4 regions of the Pullulanibacillus sp. KACC 23026 genome follow, and region 1 is predicted to be linked to each of the others. Evidence: riboswitches for the same ligand, from Rfam matches in the RefSeq annotation. Region 1 holds a riboswitch; each other region holds the start of a gene.

Region 1 (5,799 bases):
TCATGAAAGAATGGGCACTTTTGTGATGCTCCGCTTTCACTAGATCGTCAAGCTTCTCCGTCTTTTCTTGCGTAACAGAAGGCGGTGCTTCTGCTGACAAAACAGATAAAAAGCCTTGATAAATGACTAAGAGACCTTGTCCGCCTGAATCCACGACTCCTACTTCCTTAAGCAGTGGAAGCATCTCAGGTGTTCTTTGAAGGGTTGCCCTTGCTTCATTCACAACAGCCTTCATAACCACTAGAACATCTTTGGTTTTCTTAGCGGCTAAGAGCCCTGCTTTTGCCGCTTCTCGAGCAACGGTTAGGATCGTTCCTTCCACCGGCTTCATCACCGCTTTATAAGCCGTCTCCACACCGGCTTGAAACGCCTCAGCTAATGTGTTGGCATTTAAGCTGTCCCGTTCATTCTTTAGAACTTGAGAGAACCCTCGAAAGAGCTGTGATAAAATGACCCCAGAATTTCCTCTTGCTCCCATGAGAAGGCCTTTTGCAAATTGCAAACCCGCCTCTCCGATAGTAGAAGAAGGGGAAGCCTTAAGTTCACGCACTCCTGATGCTATGGTTAAAGACATATTTGTTCCTGTATCCCCGTCTGGTACTGGGAACACATTGAGTGCATTAATAGCAGCGGCATGTGCAGCTAAGTTATCTGCCCCCATTTTAAACATGTCTTTTAGCTCTTGAACCTGAATTTTATCTTTGACCACTTTTAACTAGCCTCCTGGTTTACTCGTTCATCATCCTGACGCCTTGAACAAATATATTGATCGCGTCAACATCAATCCCGAGCATCTGATCGAGACTGTATTTAACTTTCGTTTGAACGTTATGAGCGATTTCAGATATTTTCGTCCCATAACTGACAATGATGTACATATCAATTTGATAGCCTTCGGAGGATTCGCGAACGATAACGCCTTTGCTAAAGTTGTCGCGTCCTAATAACTCTGTTAATCCATCTTTTAGCTGATGCTGCGATGCCATGCCGATAATTCCATAACAATCAACAGCAGCCCCGCCTGCAATTTTGCTTACAACATCATTGGTGACGTCTATTTTTCCAAATTCCGTTTTTAATTCGATCGTCACAGCTGCTCGCCCCCTCATCTTTGTACATATAGTCATTCTACACTAAGCGATTTGGTTTTAAAAGACTAGGGCATTCCATGGGAGTCGCTTTCACTTTTTATTAGTATATGAAAATCGAGTTGCCTAAATCGCGATTTAATGCTATTATTTTAAGAGTGTTTGCAATTCACGGCAAGGAGGTTTGACTCATGGGAAAGAAATGTTTTGTAACAGGTAAAACGACTCAATTCGGACAAAATCGTTCATTTGCTGAAAATAAGTCCAAGCGTAAGTTCAAAGCGAACCTACAAAAAGTACGCATTTTAGTTGACGGTAAACCAAAACGCGTTTACGTATCAACAAAAGCACTTAAAGCAGGTTTAGTTGAACGCGTCTAATCGACTTTTACACAAAATAAAAGTTCAGTTTGTTTAGGAATCCTCCTGATCAGCTGGACTTTTATTTTTTTTATGGTTAGAATCATCCAAAACAAAAAAGCACCTGCAAAGGGTGCTTTTTTGTTAACCTTTTTTTACCGAGCCCAAGATTGCTCTTACAAAACCACCTAAGAACCTTGGCAACTTAATCGTATAAAATTTCATAATCCTCCTCCTTGCCTAAAAACCGTTTCTCATCTATAAAACCTATAAGAGACCAATAAGACTTGTTACTAGTATATTCGCCAAATCAAAAAAAGTACCTATTCTCATATTTTTTTGTAAGAGAAGTTGCTTTTACTCCAAGATTAATCGCGGCTTTGCACCAGCAATAAAAGGCCTTCTGTAAACCGTACAGTTCCCTTTGACCCAATAAAATGATTGCTAATACATAGAGACGATCCCCATTTCAATAGATGGTCCGCTAAGTCATATTGGAATCCTGATAAAGTAAGGCCATGAACTGCAGGCGAATAGGCTATAAATGAGACATAGTTATATTCAGGGCGTTTCTCTATAGTATAAGAACCCGGTTTTAAAAGTGTGACGATGTTTTGATGATCCAAAAGAAATAAAGAGGTGGATGTATCAATTGCTTTTATAAGAAGTTGCTGATTCATTAAGGCGTGATCGAGACGTCCCCCAGTCGCTCCGACCAAAAAACACGTCTCTGGTGACTGCTTGAGAACCCAATCGAGGGCAAGTTCCATGTCGGTTGCATCTTTTTCTTTTTTATAAGTGGACAGCGGAATGGCGGCCTCATGAATCCGGCTCAAGTCAGTTGCCGTTATGGAATCAAAATCCCCGAACGCTCGAATAGGTATCAATCCGTTGTTAAGAAGCGTCACGGTCCCCCGATCAACGCCCACCCATAAACAATCTTTCAGAAGAGGATTTGAAAAAGCTGGCAAATAAGCATCTGGACCGCCTGAAAGGATGGCAATATTCATAGGTTAAATCCGCCTTGTAATCAAGTTGGGGAATGCAGAAGCTAAAATAATGACAACGATCAATACCCCAAGCATACTGGGTCCGACATAAGAGCCATTATACAGAAAGGAATAAAGACCTACAGGCTGACCTTTTGGTGCATCGGAAGCATAAAAAAAGATACCGGATAAATAATGACAAATAAATTCAAACACCATTCCGATTACCGTCGCGATTCCGCCAAGCCAAAATGTCGCTGTCCGACCCGCCTTATTAGAAATTCGAATTACACCCGCTGTTCCAACCGCAAAATAAGCTAAGCTGTAATCAAATAAAAATTGGATTGGATTGACAAAATAAGGCTCTAAGATAAAATCAACTGTTCCAAATACAAAGCCAACAAAGAGACCCCATTTTAACCCGTAACGAAGGGCAAAGATCACAATAGGCAGAGCTTTTAAAGAGATCGCTCCCCCGGCCACCCACGGGCCTCCTATCTTCACAAAATTTAACACGACAGATAGGGCGACCATGAGCGCTCCTTCAACTAATATCATTAACCGACTCGATTGTCTCACAACGTTTCCCCCCTTACATAGTATTAACGCTCTAACTTACTCATCTAATAGAAATAACATTAAGATTTCAGATCACTCTTAAACGTTCTTCGTGCAGGCTGCCGCGAACCTGCATCTCTGGAATATCAAACTGATCTTCTCTGTCCTTTCTTCTTGTTGGTTCTAATGGGTCGGGACAACCTCTCCGTTAAGTTGGTCTTCAACAGCGGTCAGTCATCAAAAAAAACCGTATGCCAAAAAAGGGCATACGGTTCTCGCGAATCCAAGACTCATCGTCTAAACGTTTGCCACAATCCCTTCGCAGGCATGATCACTCACAGGTTCGATGGGTCGAAAGTATCACTTTCCTCTCAGCCTTTCAGATAAAGACTCCCCATGTGGTCCTCGTATTCAATTATTTGCCTTTTTCATTATAGCGTTATCCACTAGTCATTGGCAATATTAGTAACGCTTCTTTCGGTTTTGAACTTCTTCAAAAATATTAAGATAGTTTTCATAACGTGAGGAGGCAATCTCCCCACTTTCAAGCGCCTCTTTGACCGCACATTTTGGCTCAGAGCGATGCGTACAGCCGCGGAATTTGCAGGATGCAGAAAATCGGGCTATTTCAGGGAAGCAAGCGCCGATTTCTTCCAGCTCAATATCCGCAAAATCCAATGAGCTAAAACCCGGGGTATCCGCAACTAACCCATTTCCTACGGGGAGGAGCTCCACATGACGAGTCGTGTGCTTTCCTCTGCCAAGAGATTCTGATATCTCGTTCGTCTCAATGCTTAAATTAACGTTCAAAGCATTGAGTAAAGAGGATTTTCCAACACCTGATTGGCCAGCTACAACGGTTGTTTTATTTTCTAAAAAAGGTAAGAGCTCTTTAAGCCCCTCTTCAGTACGGCTAGAGGTCAGAAGAACTGTATAACCGATTGTCTCGTAAACGTCCTTCCAGGCTTTGATTTGCTGCTTGCCTGACTCATTTAATAAATCCAATTTGGTCAAACAGATGATGGGTTGAATCAATCGGGATTCAATTGAAACAAGAAATCGGTCCAATAGTTTACTGTCAAAATCAGGTTCAGCTACTGAGAAGATGAGCAAGGCCTGATCCACATTGGCGATTGGCGGTCGGACCAACTCATTCCGACGCTCCTCAATATCAACGATGGTTCCGTCTGTAAGGCTGGTGGATTCATACGTCACATGATCACCGACAAGCGGGGTTATTTTTTGTTTTCTAAAGAGCCCTCTCCCCCGGCATTGATAAGTCGTCGCCCCATCTCGAACATAATAATATCCGCTTAATGCTTTTATAATAATTCCTTTTGCCATTTAGTCACTCCCACTAGCCTTTTTTTACATCCGAGTATTGAATCGTTTTTTGCTGAACGGTCGTGCCGTCAAGCACTACTGTATAGGTAGCCGAACTGCCCGGATCAATCGTTAACGGCAACGTATAAGTAGTCGCCTTCGAGATCGTTTCATCCTTGAATACTGCATTCTGATTCTTGGCATCCGTGTAGGTAATCACCACATGATGTTCGGTAGGCGTATCACCATTAGTATCCGTGTCCGTATCTGTCCCATCATCCGAGTTGTCGGAAGAGGAGGGGTCGACTGGAATTTGAACGGACGTATTAACAGGCTGCTCTTCTTGGCCTTTAGAAAGGTATACCGTCACTTCCGTATCCTTTGTTACCTTCTGACCAGCTGCCGGGTCTGTGCTGAGTACATCGCCCTTTGCAATACTATCAGAGTAGTCTCCGTCCTGAACGATCACTTGAAGCCCCTCATTCTCAAGCGTCTGTGTCGCCGAATCTTTGGATTGACCGGTGACATCCGGAACACTGACCTTTTCTGGGCCTGTGCTGTAAGTCAACTCCAACACTGTTTCAGAAGGGACAATTTTCGTATTCGGGTCAGGCTTTTGGGTCATGACTTGATCTGCTGGCACCGAATCGGAAGGGACACCTTTCCAAACAATATCTTTATATTGACTGCCTTTAAGTAATTGTTTAACCGTTGAACGATCATAGCCCACATAATCGGCTACTTCTTCCTTTGCGGGTCCCTTACTCACAACGAGGGTAACCGTGGAATTCTCCTTAACGCTCGACCCGCTATTCGGCGATTCATCAACGACAATGCCTGATGGCTTCTGATCATTTTCAACCATTTTCTTTTTGACATACAAATGCTTATCGGTTAGCGTATCAACCGCTTGATCATAGGTTTTCCCAACAACATTTGGAACAGTCACGTCTGGAACAAATAAGAGCTTAGGTAATAAAATGATGGCCAAAACAGCAAGTATCACTATTCCCACTATAATACTTGACCAGATTACAATCTTCTTGCGTTTCCTTTTCTTTTTGGGAACAGGAGTCGAAGTTGCTTCTGGCTGAGCCTTTTTTACTTGTTCAGTCGGTCCTTTATCTTCAAAAGAGGCGATAGGTGGAATCACTTTCGTCGCTTCGGGGTCCTCACCTCCATTTAGTACAAGGGGAGGTTCATCGATTCGATCTGGATTGAGTGCGGTTGTTAACTCTTGATAAATCTCACTCATTCCGTCAAAACGCTCCTCCGGCAGCTTCGCCATCGCTCTAATTATTATGTTTTCCAAACTCTGAGGAATATTTGGATTCAAAACTTTAGGGCGTGTATAATCATCATTTAAATGTTTAAGCGCAACCGTCACAGGGGATTCACCAGGAAATGGAAGTTCCCCTGTCAGCATCTCATACATAACGATCCCAAACGCATAGACATCCGACTTAGCCGTTGCTTTCCCGC
Region 2 (5,799 bases), 1.3 Mb from region 1:
GAAGGTAATTCAAGCTCCTCTGTTCCTCCTTTCCATGGCAGAATGGCAAGCGTTTCTGCGAGGCGTTCATCGACTTCTGCTAAGGACTGTCCAAAAAGCACGGCCATTAACGGCTCACTTGATGAGGTTTTACCCAGATTAGCTGATTTAACAAGTAATCCCATGATTAAACTCCAAAGCTGAACCCCTGGAACATTTCCAGAAAAAACATGAAAAATAAGGCTTGGCCCGAATGCCATGCTCATCCCACCCGTTTTTCGAGGACGGAATTCATCTAAAATCGTTGCTTGATCCAATTCTTCATCAATGAAACGCAAAAGCTCTTTTTTACGAAAGTTTCTCATGTATTGTTTAAGTTCAAGGCGAATCATTTCAGCATCATAGCCTGTTAAAGGAGGTAACAGCAACTCAGCTAACTGACGTAAAGGATAGTGTGGATTCAGCCATTTTTGAACAGCCTGATCGATTTTATCAACAATTTCGTTTATGGATAGTTTCATGAGATAGTAGTCTCGTGAAGACTTTATGGTATCCGTTATTTCTTTTATTAAGTTTTCTGTTAAAACAGGAGTAAGAAGCCTGTAAAAACCCTTTTTCGTTTCGATGATTCGTTCTTCAAATTCTTCAATATTAATAGAAGCTGGAAGTTTAAAAAGTTCAATAGTTTTTTCTTGACCTAGATGATTCACCTGATACCCCCTTTTTAGTAAAAAAGGGGTCAGCCCCCTCATTTGTTTGCTTGCAGCAATTGATCAACTGCAATGGAGCACCCTCTTGCCTCTGACCCCTCCACTCTTCCAAGAAGAACGAAACCATTATCCGTCTGGTAACCGAGATCTTCCGTTAGAATGGCTAGACAAGAATTCCAATTTGCCAAATCGAAATGAGCAAGAACACCCTTTTGACCTTTTTCAACGGGTTCTAATTTATTAGGATCCAAGACTAGGGTACGAAACCACGCTGGCCCTGCCTTATCCCTGATACTTTGACCCGACAATAGATTCGTACGGATAGTCTGGTCATAAGCCTGAGAACACAATTCCGTCATGCCGTACATATTAATGCACCATTCACGAGGAACATCAAAAAAGGAATGGAAGTCCTCATAAAGCTGTTCCATTTCAACTTCACGAGACTGACCTTTAAAGCCACCTGTATCAAAAATCCGACTCTTAATAGGTAAAGAGAATTTCAAGCCGTGAGCCCGGCAATAATCAAGAATGTGAACATAAGAAAAAGTCGCTCCAATCAATAGAACAGGATCTTTGCTTTCCTCAGAAGCTCGCAAAGCAGAAACAAACCCTTCCATATCTAACCCGTTTTCATTAAAGAAAAATTGACTTTTTCCAGTTCCAAAATACTCAACAGATTTGGATAAATATCTTGAAAGCGAAGAATGTTGATTCCTATCAGCAGCTGGAGATAAAACAAAAGTTGTTATTTTTTCCCTGTCAGGTAAGACAAATTGTTTATAAGGCCCTTTCATTGAAGCATCCCATGTTGTAAACCGTGGATGATAATGACAGCCTTTTTTCTCAGGGTTGGTCGTCCCACTTGTCATAAAGACGCCCTCTGCTGCTTCAACCGGCTCACAGGTTAAGGTCAACTCCTTGAAACCCTGAATCGGCATAGGCGGAATATCCAGCCATCGCTTCACGGTTAAAGGTGTTCGTCTCTTTGATTGACAGAACTTCTTATAAGGGAGATTATGCTTGAACTGAAATTTAAACATATCTAAAGCCAAACGATTAAACGCCGTCTCGTAAGTTTCACTTTGATTAGAATTCCAATCATTATAAGTCTGAATAAAGTTTAAAAGCTTATCAGTTAGTGTTAGGCTTTCTTCTCTCAAGTTGTCTCCTTCTTTCCAAACCAGCCAGGCACTGTTATTAAAATAAACTGTAAAAGAAACGCTGTAATCGTTCCGACCAGTACACTATTTGATAAAAAGGTGCCAATAGGACCTTTTACACCTGAAAAATAACTAGGCAAGGCAATCGCAAGTAAAATGGACAGTCCCGCAATCGTAAAATTGACGTCTGACCGTTCCATTTTAGTTAAAATTGAAATCCCCGTAAAAATTAAGGAAGCGGCAGCGGGTAAGAAAATCCCCCCAACAACGGGGTCTGGGGTGAGCGCAAGAATAGCTCCTGCCTTTGGAACAAAACCCAGTATGAGAAAGATAATCCCAGCTACAATAACCGGAAAACGAGACGCAACACCCGTTAACCGAAGTAATCCCACATTTTGGCCATAAGCCGTTGTTGGAAACCCGCCAATTAAGGTGGAAATGATTGAACCGATTGATTCTCCCGCAAATCCATTGCGAATCCGCCTCGAATCGAGGTTGACCTGAATCATCTCAGCTCCCGCTTGATAGACTCCCATGGCTTCAATGACCGCGACAATATAGGCCACAAAAAACATAACAAATGAATCCCACTTAAACGTTAAATGACCATATGGTAAAAAGTGAGGAAGACCAAACCACGCTTTTGTTCCGATTTGAGAGAAATGAGTTTGACCTAAGAGAGTTGCGATGATATCTCCTGCTATAAGTGCGATTAGAAAAGCGAATGATCGCCATTTTTTTCGGCCAAAAGTCGAAAGGAAGAGAACGATTAGGGTGGTCGGAATCGACATCGATAAAGTCGTGACCGTCGCAAAGGTTGGTGACCCTGAAGCCCCTCCTAAGAATTCGGATAATGTAAATCCTGATAAAGCGACACCAACAACAAATATAACCGTCCCAGAGATAACGGGCGTAAACAACACTCTTAGTCTTCCAATTAATCCCGTTATTGATAGGATAAAGACAATAATGGCACTTAATAAGATTCCGCCACCCGCAGCGGCCAGGCCATTTGCTTTTCCAGCTGAGATCATGAGTGAATCAAAGGCGGCAGACGGCCCCTGAACAATTGGCAGTCGCACCAGTTTCGTTGCTTGGATCAAGGTCACGAAGCCTGCTGCAAGAAAAATGGCATTGACTATATTTGACGCGAGTGCAAGCGGCATCCCCACCATGGCCGCGACAAAAATAGGATCCAACCAGACGTTTGAAACAAAAACATGCTGTAAGCCGTATAAAAAGGACTGTAAAGGCGGCAGTTTTTCATCATACCCCACCGTTAAATGCGTCTGATTACTCGATTGTTGTTCTATTTCCATCTTATTTCCTCCATAACATTCTTTCATTTTCCATGGAGAAATAATAAAAAGACACTTGCTTATAAGAAATTCTTCCTCATACGATTGGCTCTGTTAATGGACAATGTTGATTTTCTCTTATTTTTTCATTCAGCGAAAATACGAGATTCGTAGCTTTTTACCTTTTTTGAAAGGGCAGACTTAACCTTACAGAGCGACTATTTAAAAGATGAAAGTTACTTTCTTATTAGAATGTCATTATTATTTCCCTACGCTGGTATTACCCAGATCAGGTTGTGTTGGTCGACCACTCTAGTGATCCTCTCAGCCTGTTTCAACAAGCTCCCAATTTCGGCTACTTTTTTTATTTAATCTGGTGAACAGCTTTTTTTAATTCATTCGTCGTTTGGACAACGTGTTCAGCCTGACTAATAGCGGTGATGACGGACACACCATCCGCTCCCTCTTCTATGACGTCAGAAGCATTCGCCGGGTTAATCCCTCCGATTCCGACAATGGGAAAAGAAATCCCTTTTTGTCGTAACGTTTGGACTAGCTCCATTCCTCGTGCAGGTTTGGCATCTTCTTTCGTCGTTGTCGGGTAAATGGGCCCTACACCTAGATAGTCTGCCCCTTCTTGAATGGCAGACAGTGCTTCCTCCACCGTATGAGCGGATATGCCGACAAGCTTTTCTTCACCGAGTCGTTGACGGACGTCTCGTGCGGGTGCATCCTCTTGACCTATGTGAACACCATCTGCATCCAGTTCAAGTGCCAGATCCAAATCATCATTGACAATAAAAGGAATCTGATGCTGTTTGCAGATCGCTTGCAGGTCTTTGGCGAGTTGTCGTTTCGCCTCACCTTCTAGTGATCCAGTCCCTTTTTCGCGAAATTGAAAAAGCGTGATCCCGCCTTGAATCGCTTCTTTTAAAATATCACGAGGATCGCGGTTGCAATTCGGACTTCCCATTATAAAATAGACGTTTAATAGCTCCTTGATCGCTTCTGGAGAACGTTTAGCCATCGATCTCACTCCCTGCAAATTGATTGTAAGCCCAATGATTGGTTGGGCCATGACCGTGTCCCAGTCCCAGATCATATTGGATCGCACATTGAATAAACGACTTGGCGACCTGAACCGCTTGCTTAACTGTTTTGCCTTTTGCAAGCTCTGCGGTTAGGGCTGCTGAAAAGGTACACCCGGTGCCATGTGTGTTGACTGTCTGGATTCTTTGTGAGTTGAAATAATCAAAGTTGTGTCCGTCATATAAAACATCGACAACTTCGTCTGCTTCAGTGTCATGTCCACCTTTTACAACAACATAGGCTGCCCCTAAGTCATGTAAACGTTTGGCTGCTTCGCATTTGTCTTGAGGTGTACGGATAGTTATTTCTGCCAACACTTCAGCTTCGGGAATATTAGGGGTTATGACAGTCGCTAAAGGCAGAAGTTCCTTTTTCAGGGCATGAACCGCTTCTTGCTGAAGCAATGATGCCCCTCCTTTTGCAATCATCACGGGATCCATAACCAGATTTTCCCATTTAAAAGAGCGAATGTATTCAGACACGGCCATAATAATTTCTGGGCTGAACAACATCCCTGTTTTTAAAGCATCCGGCGGCAAATCCTCGCCAATTGATTGGAGTTGTTCGACTACCCCTATTGTCGGTACGGGATAGACCCCTTGCACTCCCGTTGTGTTTTGTGCGGTGACCGCGGTGATGGCAGACATCCCATAGACACCCAGCTCTTGGAAGGTTTTAAGATCAGCTTGTATCCCCGCCCCCCCTCCACTATCTGATCCGGCGATTGTCAATGCTTTATAGGTTTTCACGTAAGACTTTCCTCCTTTTTACGCCTTAAGTTGTTCCAGTCGTCCGTTCTGAATAATGTCATTTGGTGAGACGAGAGCAAGTTGATTGAGCAATTCTATTTGAAAACGCCCTGGACCTTCCTCACCAGATTTAGCATAGGCTAGCTCTGCTGCCACGCCATAGACTGTAAGAGCAGAAGCGGCTGCCTTTAGAGGATCCGATTCAACAGCTGCGAAAGCACCGATAACGGATGTCAACAAACACCCTGTGCCCGTGACTTTAGTTAACAGCGGATGACCATTTGTGCAGACATAGGTTACATTGCCATCTGTTACGACATCTTCAGGACCTGTTATGGTGACAACTGTGTTTAATTTTTTTGCCGCACGATATGCCAGTTCTCTTACGTTCCCGTTGCCCTCACTCGAATCAACGCCTTTAATGGCCCAGGCTTCTCCAACCACATTGGCCAGTTCTGCCGCATTTCCGCGAATTAAAGTCATATTTATGGATTCAACCAGTTGACGAGCGGTTTCTGTCCGATAAGGAGTGGCACCTGCTCCAACAGGATCAAAAATAACGGGCACACCCTTCTCATTAGCGGATTGGCCCGCAATTAGCATCGCCTCCACCACATCCTCATTTAGAGTACCTATGTTTAGCACAAGAGCACCTGCTATTTTGGCCATGTCAGCGACTTCTTTTCTCGAATAAGCCATAACGGGTGAGGCGCCAAGTGCTAATAAGCCATTCGCTGTATAATTGGTCACCACAACATTCGTAATATTATGTACTAGCGGGGTCGTCAACCGAACTTTCTCAAGTGTTTCC
Region 3 (5,799 bases), 630 kb from region 1:
CATTGACTGGATATCGGTTTGATTTAAATGGTTGTGTTTTCCTATATCACCGGAAATGACGAAGATCGTTGCTTTAGGCTCGAACTCATTCGATTTGACCTTATTAAAGATGGCCCACATTTTAGTATTGTCTTTATATCCATCGTCAAAGGTGATAAAGATAGGCTTTTTGACTAGGGAAGCCTTGCCCCAATCCTCAAAAGTCAAAGGGGTAAATCCATGCTGCTTTAAATAATTCATCTGAGCTTCAAAATTTTTAGGTGAAACATACAGAGCTTTCTCCCCGTGCCCCGGATAGGTACCCAGCAAGTGATAGACTAATATCGGGATGGGATGCCTGGAAAAGGGGGGCATGGAATGATTGAAGGAAAAAAGAAAGAAGCCGATGATCATGATCCTGAGTAACCATCTAACTGCCGTAATGGTCATCCTCCCCCTTTGTCGATAGTCTCTCTATTTGTAACCAAAAAAGCTAACCGATACTAATTATAATGGGATATGGATTAAAACTAAAGTCTATTTCACGAAAAAAATGAACACGCTTTCCTGTTTTCTCTAAGGAAAAAGAGATCAGTTATTGCTCAAGGTTCGTGAAAAGACAAAAAGACAGTATAGCCTAAGCTAACAAATTTAGCGAATTCATCGATTGTGACTCATTTCTAGATTAGAAGTGAACTTGTATTTCTCAAGAAATTAGACGAGCAGGAAGTGAGGAGATTTGGCAAATGAAAATAACTAAACTCGAGACCTATGTTGTACCACCCCGCTGGCTCTTTTTAAAGATAGAAACAGATGAAGGGATGACAGGATGGGGAGAACCTGTAATAGAGGGTAGAGTCGCAACCGTTGAAGCTGCTGTACGCGAGCTAAGTACATATTTAATTGATCAGGATCCCCTTCGTACTGAGGATCTATGGAATGTCATGTATCGAAGCGGCTTTTATCGCGGTGGTCCGATTCTCATGAGTGCGATCGCTGGTATTGACCAAGCTTTAAGGGATATTAAAGGCAAATATTATCATGCACCGGTCTATGAACTAATGGGTGGCGCCTGTCGTGACTCGATCCGTGTTTATTCATGGATTGGCGGTGACCGTCCGAGTGATGTAGGCAATTCGGCCAAAGAAGTTGTCGAGCAAGGATTTACAGCAATCAAAATGAATGCTACCGAAGAATTGCAGTATATTGATACCCATGAGAAAGTAGATCAAGTTCTAGAAAGAGTAGCAGCGATTCGCGAAGCGGTTGGAAACTATGTCGGAATTGGCATTGGCGTCATAAGGATGGCAGCATCGCGGAATGGTAAGCTATGTCCATCATTCTAAAGTATAAAAAATAACTAAATATTCTAACATCTGTCACATGCTTGTTCGCTCATTCATACACTAGTGGCAACATATATTAGATAAAAGGATATAAGGAGTGAGGCCGCTTGAAGTCCGATGAGTTGAAAAAGCTGGATGTCGCGATTGAGGAAATCACGGAGATTGCTGAGGGATTGGGCCTTGATTTTTATCCAATGAGGTATGAGATTTGCCCAGCTGAAGTTATTTATACATTTGGGGCCTATGGCATGCCGACCCGTTATTCACACTGGAGCTTTGGTAAAACCTATCATAAAATGAAGCTCCAATATGACCTCGGCATGAGTAAAATCTATGAGCTTGTCATTAATTCCAATCCTTGTTATGCCTTTCTACTGGATTCCAATAGTCTCATCCAAAATAAAATGATCGTTGCTCACGTACTTGCTCACTGTGATTTCTTTAAGAATAATGTTCGTTTCTCGAAAACGCGCCGAGATATGGTGGAAAGCATGGCGGCAACGGCAGAACGCATTAAAGCCTACGAGGAACGGTATGGGCGAGACGATGTCGAAGCCTTTATTGATGCCGTCTTATCGATTGAAGAACATGTGGATCCTACCCTGACAAGAGTCAGACGGGAAGAAGCGAAGGAGACGGATTCCTTGCGTTGGAAGCCCGCAAAGCCTCTTTCTGATTATGATGATCTTCTGAGACTCGACGCTAAGAAAGTATTGAAAAATCCTGAAACCAAAAAGAAATTCCCTGAAAAACCGGAAAAGGACTTGCTCTTATTTATAGAAGAGCATAGCCGTGAGTTGACCGACTGGCAGCGTGATATTCTCACTATGCTTCGTGAAGAAATGCTCTATTTCTGGCCGCAAATGGAAACCAAAATCATGAACGAAGGTTGGGCGTCCTACTGGCATGCGAGGATCATGCGGGAGATGGATCTTACAACGGAGGAAGCCATTGAATATGCCAAATTAAATGCCAGCGTCGTTCAGCCGTCACGCCGGCAGATTAATCCTTATTATTTAGGAATTAAAATCTTTGAAGATATCGAAGAGCGTTATGATAACCCGACGGAAGAGATGTTAAAACGCGGAGTAAAACCTGGATCTGGCCGAGAGAAAATCTTTGAAGTACGCGAAATTGAATCTGACCAATCCTTTATCCGAAATTATTTAACGAAGGAACTTGTCCAGCGTGAGGATCTCTTTTTATTTGAAAGAAAAGGGAATGAAGTAGTTGTTTCGAGCAAAGATTGGGAACAGGTTCGGGATGAACTGGTCGCGAGCCGTGTTAACGCCGGTTTCCCATACATTGAGGTAGAAGACGGGGATTATTTAAAAAATGGAGAGCTTTATTTAGCCCATCGCTATGAAGGTCAGGAGCTTGATATCAATTACTTGGAAAAGGTACTCATCCATGTTCACAAGCTTTGGGGCCGAACGGTTCATATTGAAACGATTATCGATGATAAAAAGACGCTCTTCTCGTGTGACGGGGCCAAGGTGCACCGGAAGCGGCTGGATTAAAAATATTATGATTAAGCAAGGATCAACAATGATTCTTGCTTTTCTTATGTGGTCATCATTTCCTCACTTTTGCAGTTATAATCCAGGACCGATTTCTTTTTTTATGCTGCTATGATTTTGAGGGTGTCCGACTGAAAAGTTGAACAATCCATTTGAGTGTTTAAGAGTAGATATTTTCGAAACCCTCTTTTCATTTTCTGAAATTAAGGTATACTGTAACTACAATTAAATAGCGAATAACTAGGGGAGTCCAATAAGCTGGGCTGAGAAAGAAACGCGATGAAGTTTCTTGACTCTTTGGACCTGATCTGGATCATGCCAGCGTAGGGAAGTTAGATGTTTTTAGAAATCAAAGTAGGTAACTTCTACATATTAGCTGGGTCCGTTTTATTTATGGACTCAGCTTTTTTCTTTGATTTTGACTACTCTGTATTGTCTGGGTCTCGTCTTTTAAAAATTTTAAAAGGGGAGATTTTTTTTATGTCACTAAATGAAAAAAGTATTTCGATTATGTCCCAGTTTCCAGGAAGTAAGAAGGTCTATGTAGAGGGCTCACGAACGGATATTAAGGTACCTATGCGGGAAATAGAATTAAGTCCTACAACAGGCAGCTTTGGAGAAGAAGAAAATGGGCCTGTCCGTGTTTATGATACAAGTGGGCCTTATACAGATCCTAATTATTCAATTGACATCAAAAAAGGCTTACCTCCAATTAGAAGCACTTGGATTAAGGAACGCGGAGATGTCGAGGAGTACTCGGGGCGCGATATCCTGCCTGAGGATAATGGGTATAGGGATGAAAAGGATCCAAGAGCAAACCATAACGTCTTTCCTGGATTAAAACGTGAGGTCCTCCGGGCAAAATCAGGAACAAATGTCACTCAACTTCATTATGCCAAAAAAGGAATCATTACTCCGGAAATGGAGTTTATAGCTATTCGCGAAAATATGACTCCTGATTTTGTTCGAGAAGAAGTGGCAAGAGGAAGGGCCATTATCCCTTCTAATATTAATCATCCAGAATCGGAGCCTATGATTATTGGTCGGAACTTCCATGTAAAGATTAACGCCAACATTGGAAACTCAGCTGTATCCTCTTCAATTTATGAGGAAGTCGAAAAAATGACATGGGCCACTCGCTGGGGTGCCGACACTATTATGGATCTTTCAACAGGCAAAAACATTCATACTACTAGAGAATGGATTATTCGTAATTCGGCTGTTCCGGTCGGGACTGTCCCTATTTATCAAGCTTTAGAAAAAGTAAAAGGGGTTGCTGAAGATCTGACTTGGGAAGTTTACCGTGATACGTTAATCGAACAAGCGGAACAGGGCGTTGATTACTTCACCATTCATGCAGGCGTGCTATTGCGGTATGTTCCGCTTACTGCCAATCGTGTAACGGGAATCGTCTCACGTGGAGGATCCATTATGGCTCAATGGTGTTTGTATCATCATCAGGAAAACTTTTTATATACTCATTTTGAAGAAATCTGTGACATTATGAAAACTTACGATATTTCATTTTCATTAGGTGACGGCTTACGTCCGGGTTCTATTGCAGATGCCAATGATGAAGCCCAATTTGCAGAACTTGAGACCCTTGGAGAGCTTACTCAAATCGCATGGGAACATGACGTTCAAGTTATGGTAGAAGGACCAGGACACGTGCCCATGCATCTTATTAAAGAAAATATGGATAAACAGCTGGAGGTTTGTAAAGAAGCCCCTTTTTACACACTTGGACCGCTTGCAACCGATATTGCCCCTGGGTATGACCATATCACCTCTGCAATCGGTGCCGCTATGATTGGCTGGTATGGAACGGCCATGCTTTGTTATGTGACACCTAAAGAGCATCTAGGGCTGCCTAATCGGGATGATGTTCGCGAAGGGGTGATCACCTATAAAATTGCGGCCCATGCTGCTGACTTAGCAAAGGGACATCCAGGTGCACAAAAAAGAGATGACGCCTTGTCTAAAGCCCGTTTTGAATTCAGATGGCGCGATCAATTTCATTTATCATTAGATCCTGAACGGGCGATCGACTATCATGATGAAACCTTGCCAGCTGAAGGAGCAAAAACAGCTCATTTTTGTTCCATGTGCGGTCCGAAATTTTGCAGTATGAGGATCTCACATGATATCCGCAAATTTGCAAAAGAAAAGAACCTAGATACACAGAAAGTCATTGAACAAGGGATGAGAGAAAAAGCTAATGAATTTAGGAGTTCTGGCGGAGGTATTTATCAATAAATCAGTTTGATGTTCCTTTTTGAAAATCACATATAACATATGCCCTCAAGGTTTGCCTATCATTACTCCAAATCTCACTTACCGTTCAACCATTTTTAGAGGCTATGGCCGTGCCCGCGGAGAGCAACGTATTTTTGACGAAGCGTTTCATAAATGACTTAACTTTTAAATGAAAAACCGAACCCATCACGTTAAAAGATGTGAATAAGTTCGGTTTTTTCTATTCGTAAACGGCTTCTGTCCCGGCCTCTTTTTAAAAACCATTTTTAGTAATGAATTCATTACTATCTATTCGAATTTAAAAGCCGAACAAAGTAAGAGGGATGTTCTACCGTACTTTGATAGCGTACTTTGATAGCGTTCAATTAAGCTATTCAAAACGGCAGGCTTTTTAATTGTATTAAGATTTTGATTTTAACTTGAAATTTAAATAGTAATACACTACAATTTGTAGTGGAGGACTAAACGAAATGACTATCAAAAATTTTAAATATGATAAGGTTGGATTAGACCGCTTTTTCGGCCCGCTCGAAGCTAAAATAATCGATTATCTATGGGAATCTGGTCAAGAACAGTCAATCAAGCAGGTTCAGCATTACTTAGAGAAGGATAAGCCGATTAGTTTTAATACGGTTATGACCGTTATGAAACGGTTAGTCGACAAGGGCATTCTTACAAAACGGACTGATGGAAGGGTT
Region 4 (5,799 bases), 2.0 Mb from region 1:
AGGTGGAACGAGTTTGTTTGGGGGAGAAGGAACCTTAGTTGGTACGATTATTGGTGCTGCTATTCTAGGTGTCATCGATAATGGTTTAAATCTCTTAAATGTTAATTCCTTTTGGCAAGATGCTGTAAAAGGTGCCATTATTTTAATCGCGATTATGCTTGATCGCAAGAAACCAAATCAATGAAAAGGATTTAAAAGTGGTTTGATTATCGCTTTTAAAAATAAATTAAAGGGGTCTTATATAATGAAAAAGAAATTAAGCCTTATATTAGTTGCAGCATTAACAGCAGTTATGGTAACAGCATGTGGAAGCAGTTCATCTCAAAATAGCAGTTCAAGTTCCGATTCAAGTTCTAAATCGAACTCCAGTAGTCAAAAAACAGTCGGTCTTGCTGTCTCGACATTGAATAATCCATTTTTCGTTTCAATGCGCGATGGAGCTAAGAGTGAGGCAGATAAGAAGGGGATTCATCTTATTGTCGATAATGCAAATAATGATCAATCGACACAATTAAACCAAGTTCAAGATTTGATCCAGCAAAAAGTTGGTGCCATTTTACTTAATCCAGTTGACAGCCAAGGGTTGGCTCAAGCTGTTAAAATGGCTAATCAAGCCAATATTCCAGTTATTACACTCGATCGAAGTGTATCAAGCGGTAAAGTGACAACATTTATTGCTTCTGATAGTGTTAAGGCAGGAAAAATGGCAGCCGATCAAATTATTAAAGCATTAAATGGCAAAGGTAAAGTGGTAGAACTTCAAGGCGAGATCGGAGCTTCTTCTGAAAGAGATCGGGAAAAGGGCTTTGATAATGAAATTAAAACAGCATCAGGCATTCAAGTTGTTTCAAAACAATCGGCAGACTTTGATCGCAGTAAAGCACTAAATGTTATGGAAAATATTCTGCAAGCACATCCTGATGTTAATGCTGTATTTGCTCAAAACGATGAAATGGCATTAGGGGCATTAAAAGCTATTCAACAATCCAATAAGAAGAACGTAAAAATTGTAGGAATTGATGGAGAAGGCGAAGCCATTAAAAATGTAAATAATGGTTCGATGTATGCGGATATTGCTCAACAACCAAGTGTTGAAGGACAATTAGGCGTCGATAAGGCTCTTGACTTATTTAATGGCAAGAAACTCGATTCAACCGTTCCAGTTCCTCTTAAACTCGTTACAAAAGGCAGTTCTTTTAAAGGATTTTAAGGATGAATAGAATGAAAAAAACAGTTGTAATCGGAAGTATCAACATGGACTTAGTGAATAAAGTGCATGCCCATCCGCTTCCAGGTGAAACCATTCTTGGGTTGAATCTTGAGTATAGTCCTGGAGGAAAAGGAGCCAATCAAGCGGTTGCGACGGCTCGTGCTGGAAGTGACGTAACCATGCTTGGAGCAGTAGGGAATGACGAGTTCTCAAGGCGACTATTAGAGAACTTATCACGTAACCATGTCAACACGTCATTTGTTAAAACGACAGATGGCCCGACAAGTTTAGCGATCATTACGGTAGATGATCGTGGAGAAAATTCGATTATTGTTACGCCTGGAGCCAATCAAACCTTTTCTGAACACGATTTAATCCAGACTTTTGATGAAAAGGCTTTTGAAGACGTTCATTCCATTATTTTGCAAAATGAAATTCCATTAACGACAACATTGAAAGCAATTGAAATGGCCAATAGGAAAGGTATTCAGGTGATCTTTAATCCGGCACCCATTTCAAATATAGGATTAGAACACCTTGAACAAGTCGATGTTGTTATTCTTAATGAGACTGAGGCTCAAACTTTAACGGGGATGGATCTGGTCTACGATTTTAATAAAGAAAACGTACAAGAAGCTTTCCGTATGCTATTAAGATCTGGACCAAAGGCAGTGATTATTACATTAGGTGAACACGGTTCAATTTATGGGACTTATCAGACTGTTGAGGGTGGCCAAAATGAAGATCCTTCGTTCTTGCTCTGCCAAGATGGTTTGACCCTTATTAAAGAAGATGCTTTTAAAGTTAAGACGGTTGATACCACAGCGGCGGGAGATACTTTTGTAGGTGCCTTTTCTACAATGTATGAAACCCCTTCGGATGCAAAAGAAGCCCTTCGATTTGCAACAGCGGCTTCAGCGTTGGCGGTTACAAAAGAAGGGGCACAAGAATCAACCCCATACAAGGATGAGATATTAAAATTTTTAAGTGAACAACAGAGATAAAAGAAATATAGCAGTATGACATGTGCTCCCTTTTGGAATCCAGATCATCAACGTCTGGTGACTAAAAGGGATTTTTTTAGCCATTTACTGAGACACATGGCACCGTCAGCGAGCGCGAGCATATCCAATAAAATACGAGCAAGTCATAAATTCTGAAGTCATTGAGTAATCCTTATTAATGACTTGGTTAATTGGAGTGTTACAGTTCTCCTTCTTTTATGAGTGAAATGGCACCCTTTTACTAATTTTCAAAATAACTCTTCCCTCTCGAGTGGATTTGATTTACAATTAAATTAACTGAATAAGTTATTAACTAGGGGAGTCCAATAAGCTGGGCTGAGAAAGAAACGCGATGAAGTTTCTTGACTCTTTGGACCTGATCTGGATCATGCCAGCGTAGGGAAGTTAGTTAAGTAAAAGTCAAAGTTGCCATCGACTTCTTACATTTCAAGCTGGGTCCATTTATTTATGGATTCAGCTTTTTTACTTTGATTATCCACTACACGGTCAGTGACCGATCTCGTCTTCAAAAAAAGAAAGGAGGGATTTTTTTGATTGAGGAAAACCGATCGATTCAATCAGCAACGGGTCGAGCCGTTAGTCCTTCCCTATCCCTCACCCCAAATTAGGTCATCCTATCATGTCGAGATTAAAACCAATCGCCTGCTTCGTCAAATGGGAAGGGGGACATCCATGACAAAAGAGTTACACGCGATTACAAATGGTAAGTTGAATTTAGATGAGGTCACCTCAATCGCCCGGGACATCACGCCCTTTATCACATCGCTCCATATTCGAGAAAAGGATCGTTCTGAAGACGAAATAAGGCACTGGGTTGAGCACCTTCTACATCATGGTATTCCAAGGGAAAAGCTCATTCTTAATCGCCATTTTCAAATGGCGGGCGAGTATAGGCTCGGAGGCGTCCAGCTTCCCGCAAACTTTGCCCACAACCCATTGGATATTAAGAGGGCGTTCCCTTTCTTAAAAATAGGGGCTTCTGTACATAACTTATCTGAAGCCCTTTTCTATCAAAAAAGCGGAGCGGATTTCTTGTTGTTTGGAAATATCTATGAAACCACGTGTAAACCGGGCCTTAAGGGGAGAGGAATCTCTCAGTTGGAGGAGCTCGTGCATGCCGTGACCATCCCTGTCATCGCATTAGGGGGAATACGACTTGAGCATGTTCCAGAACTCATTGAATTAAACATCTCTGGAATAGCGGTTATGTCAGGTGTCATGGGAGCTCAGGATCCCGTGAAAGCTGTTCATCTTTACCAAGAAAAGTTAAAGGAAAGGAGTCGATTCAATGATACCAGAACCATTTGATTCGATTATTATCGGTGGTGGCGTGAATGGCTGTTCGATAGCCTATCATTTGGCAAAGCAAGGGAAAAAGGTATTGCTTTTGGAAAAAAACAAAATTGGGTCCGAAGCGTCGAGTGCAGCCGCTGGAATGCTTGGTGTGCAGGCGGAATTAGACGATCCGAATTCTCTTTTTGAACTCGCCAAGAAAAGCCGCGCCCTGTTTCCTGCCATTGCCTCCGAGATCCGAGAGGTCACGCATATAGATATTGAATTGATATGGAATGGTCAATTAAAGATCGCTGAAACGCGTGAACAAGTCATCCATTATAAGAAAATCGCAGACTGGCAAACGTCTATTGGAGAAAAGGCAGTTTGGCTAGAGCCTGAAGAGGTCTTAGAGCTCGAACCCTCGCTTTCTAACAACATTCACGGAGCGCTCTATTTTCCAGAGGAAGGACATGTATCGGCTCCTCAGCTCACACAAGGCTTTGCTAAAGCCGCCGCTGCTTTTGGGGCGGTCATCCGAGAATTTTGCGAGGTGCAAACCTTGCTTATTCAAGACGGAACTGTAAATGGCGTCCGGACTCCAACAGGTGATTTTTATGGTCAATCCATTGTAGTAGCAACAGGGGCGTGGAGTAGGAAATGGTTACCAGAGGGAATGAATGAGAAGAACGCTTATTTTCCTGTTAAGGGAGAAGCCTTTTCTGTTCAAACAAATGTCCCGCTTCTTAAACGGACGGTCTTTACAAAAGGGTGCTATATGGTCCCTAAAAAAGGGGGCGAACTGATCATAGGAGCCACTATGGAGCCGCATACGTTTGATAAATCGGTATCGGTTGAAGGCCTTTCGCAGCTTATGAATAAAGTGAAAACACTTCTCCCATTAATTGGGACGGCCACATTGGATCGCTTTTGGTCAGGTATACGACCGATGACCCCGGATGGTTATCCTTATTTAGGGGAACATCCTGAGTTAAACCACTTATTTTTTGCGGTCGGGCATTCCAGAAACGGCATTTTACTAAGTCCTATTACGGGAAAAAGTATGGCTGATTTAATACTTGGAAATACGCCGTCAGTTGATTTAACTGATTTTAAATTAACCCGCAATAAAAGTCAGGAGGTTATCCTTTGAAATTAACCATTAATGGAAGACTATTAGCCTTGCCGGAAACGGTTTCCAAAGTCTCTGATTTACTAAGTCACTTAGGCCTTGAGAACAAAGTCACGGTTGTTGAAGTTAACCATGAAATTATTGAAAAGGGAAAGCAAGCCGAACAAAACTTAACCGATGGTGATCGTGTTGAAATTGTTCATTTTGTAGGAGGCGGTTGAACATGCTAAAGATAGCAAACTATCAGTTCCAATCTCGTTTATTACTGGGTACCGGAAAATATTCTGATTTTCATCTCCAAAAAGAAGCGGTGAACATTTCTGAAACGGAGATCTTAACGTTCGCGGTCAGGCGTATGAATATTTTTGAAGCGAACCAACCTAATTTTCTTGAAATGATCGATCTTGACAACTATAAGCTCCTCCCAAATACGGCGGGGGCAGCGACCGCCGAGGAAGCGGTGAGAATTGCCAAGCTCGCCAAGGCGTCTGGGTTGTGTGATATGGTTAAGGTTGAGGTGATTGGGGATTCAAAGACATTATTGCCCGATCCTATTGAAACATATAAAGCTTGTCAAATGCTACTAGATGAAGGATTTATTGTCCTTCCTTATATATCGGATGATGTGGTCCTTGCTAGAAGACTTCAAGCTCTTGGCGTTCATGCGGTGATGCCAGGTGCGTCACCAATTGGGTCCGGTCAAGGAATCTTGAACCCCACTAACCTCTCTTTTATTATCGAACAAGCCGAAGTCCCTGTGATTGTGGATGCAGGAATAGGTTCACCCGCAGATGCGGCACGGGCAATGGAGCTTGGGGCAGATGGCGTGCTATTAAATACAGCAGTTTCTGGTGCCAAAGATCCTGTGAAGATGGCACTGGCGATGAAGCTGGCCATTGAGGCGGGGCGGTATGGATTTGAAGCTGGACGGATTCCAAAGAAGAAATTCGCAAGTGCAAGCAGTCCAACTGAGGGGTTGAGTCCTCTTTGATGAATGATCGCTATTCTAGGCAAACCCTTTTTGCTCCTATTGGAGAAAAGGGCCAAGAGAAACTTAAGCAAGCTCATGTTTTAGTCGTAGGGGCAGGGGCTTTAGGCACCCATCTTTCGGAAGGACTGGTTCGCGCAGGGCTAGGCAAACTCACGATAATCGATCGAGA

The links. A riboswitch is a leader RNA that binds a small molecule or an ion and turns the genes downstream of it on or off. The one in region 1 is predicted to bind thiamine pyrophosphate.
Region 2: it holds a riboswitch for thiamine pyrophosphate, as region 1 does, so the genes downstream of both, PU629_RS09870 (solute carrier family 23 protein) here and thiT (energy-coupled thiamine transporter ThiT) in region 1, are expected to answer to the same signal.
Region 3: it holds a riboswitch for thiamine pyrophosphate, as region 1 does, so the genes downstream of both, thiC (phosphomethylpyrimidine synthase ThiC) here and thiT (energy-coupled thiamine transporter ThiT) in region 1, are expected to answer to the same signal.
Region 4: it holds a riboswitch for thiamine pyrophosphate, as region 1 does, so the genes downstream of both, PU629_RS02890 (thiamine phosphate synthase) here and thiT (energy-coupled thiamine transporter ThiT) in region 1, are expected to answer to the same signal.

The regions. Positions count from the first base shown of each region.
Region 1 covers NZ_CP119107.1:3,418,027-3,423,825, forward strand. Annotated here, with positions in the region: gene PU629_RS15890 (DAK2 domain-containing protein) at 1-670, opposite strand, end outside; gene PU629_RS15895 (Asp23/Gls24 family envelope stress response protein) at 729-1,091, opposite strand; gene rpmB (50S ribosomal protein L28) at 1,280-1,468, shown strand; gene spoVM (stage V sporulation protein SpoVM) at 1,592-1,672, opposite strand; gene PU629_RS15910 (thiamine diphosphokinase) at 1,816-2,457, opposite strand; gene thiT (energy-coupled thiamine transporter ThiT) at 2,461-3,015, opposite strand; TPP riboswitch at 3,291-3,401, opposite strand; gene rsgA (ribosome small subunit-dependent GTPase A) at 3,457-4,338, opposite strand; gene pknB (Stk1 family PASTA domain-containing Ser/Thr kinase) at 4,352-5,799, opposite strand, start outside.
Region 2 covers NZ_CP119107.1:2,093,642-2,099,440, reverse strand. Annotated here, with positions in the region: gene PU629_RS09880 (acyl-CoA reductase) at 1-689, opposite strand, end outside; gene PU629_RS09875 (LuxE/PaaK family acyltransferase) at 728-1,852, opposite strand; gene PU629_RS09870 (solute carrier family 23 protein) at 1,849-3,171, opposite strand; TPP riboswitch at 3,400-3,509, opposite strand; gene thiE (thiamine phosphate synthase) at 3,515-4,177, opposite strand; gene thiD (bifunctional hydroxymethylpyrimidine kinase/phosphomethylpyrimidine kinase) at 4,170-4,988, opposite strand; gene thiM (hydroxyethylthiazole kinase) at 5,007-5,799, opposite strand, start outside.
Region 3 covers NZ_CP119107.1:4,049,137-4,054,935, reverse strand. Annotated here, with positions in the region: gene PU629_RS18785 (polysaccharide deacetylase family protein) at 1-429, opposite strand, end outside; partial or broken gene dgoD (galactonate dehydratase) at 726-1,271, shown strand; gene PU629_RS18775 (SpoVR family protein) at 1,433-2,845, shown strand; TPP riboswitch at 3,078-3,192, shown strand; gene thiC (phosphomethylpyrimidine synthase ThiC) at 3,326-5,101, shown strand; gene PU629_RS18765 (BlaI/MecI/CopY family transcriptional regulator) at 5,572-5,799, shown strand, end outside.
Region 4 covers NZ_CP119107.1:652,587-658,385, forward strand. Annotated here, with positions in the region: gene PU629_RS02875 (ABC transporter permease) at 1-184, shown strand, start outside; gene PU629_RS02880 (D-ribose ABC transporter substrate-binding protein) at 245-1,210, shown strand; gene PU629_RS02885 (ribokinase) at 1,222-2,214, shown strand; TPP riboswitch at 2,520-2,634, shown strand; gene PU629_RS02890 (thiamine phosphate synthase) at 2,908-3,543, shown strand; gene thiO (glycine oxidase ThiO) at 3,524-4,660, shown strand; gene thiS (sulfur carrier protein ThiS) at 4,657-4,860, shown strand; gene PU629_RS02905 (thiazole synthase) at 4,863-5,630, shown strand; gene PU629_RS02910 (thiazole biosynthesis adenylyltransferase ThiF) at 5,630-5,799, shown strand, end outside.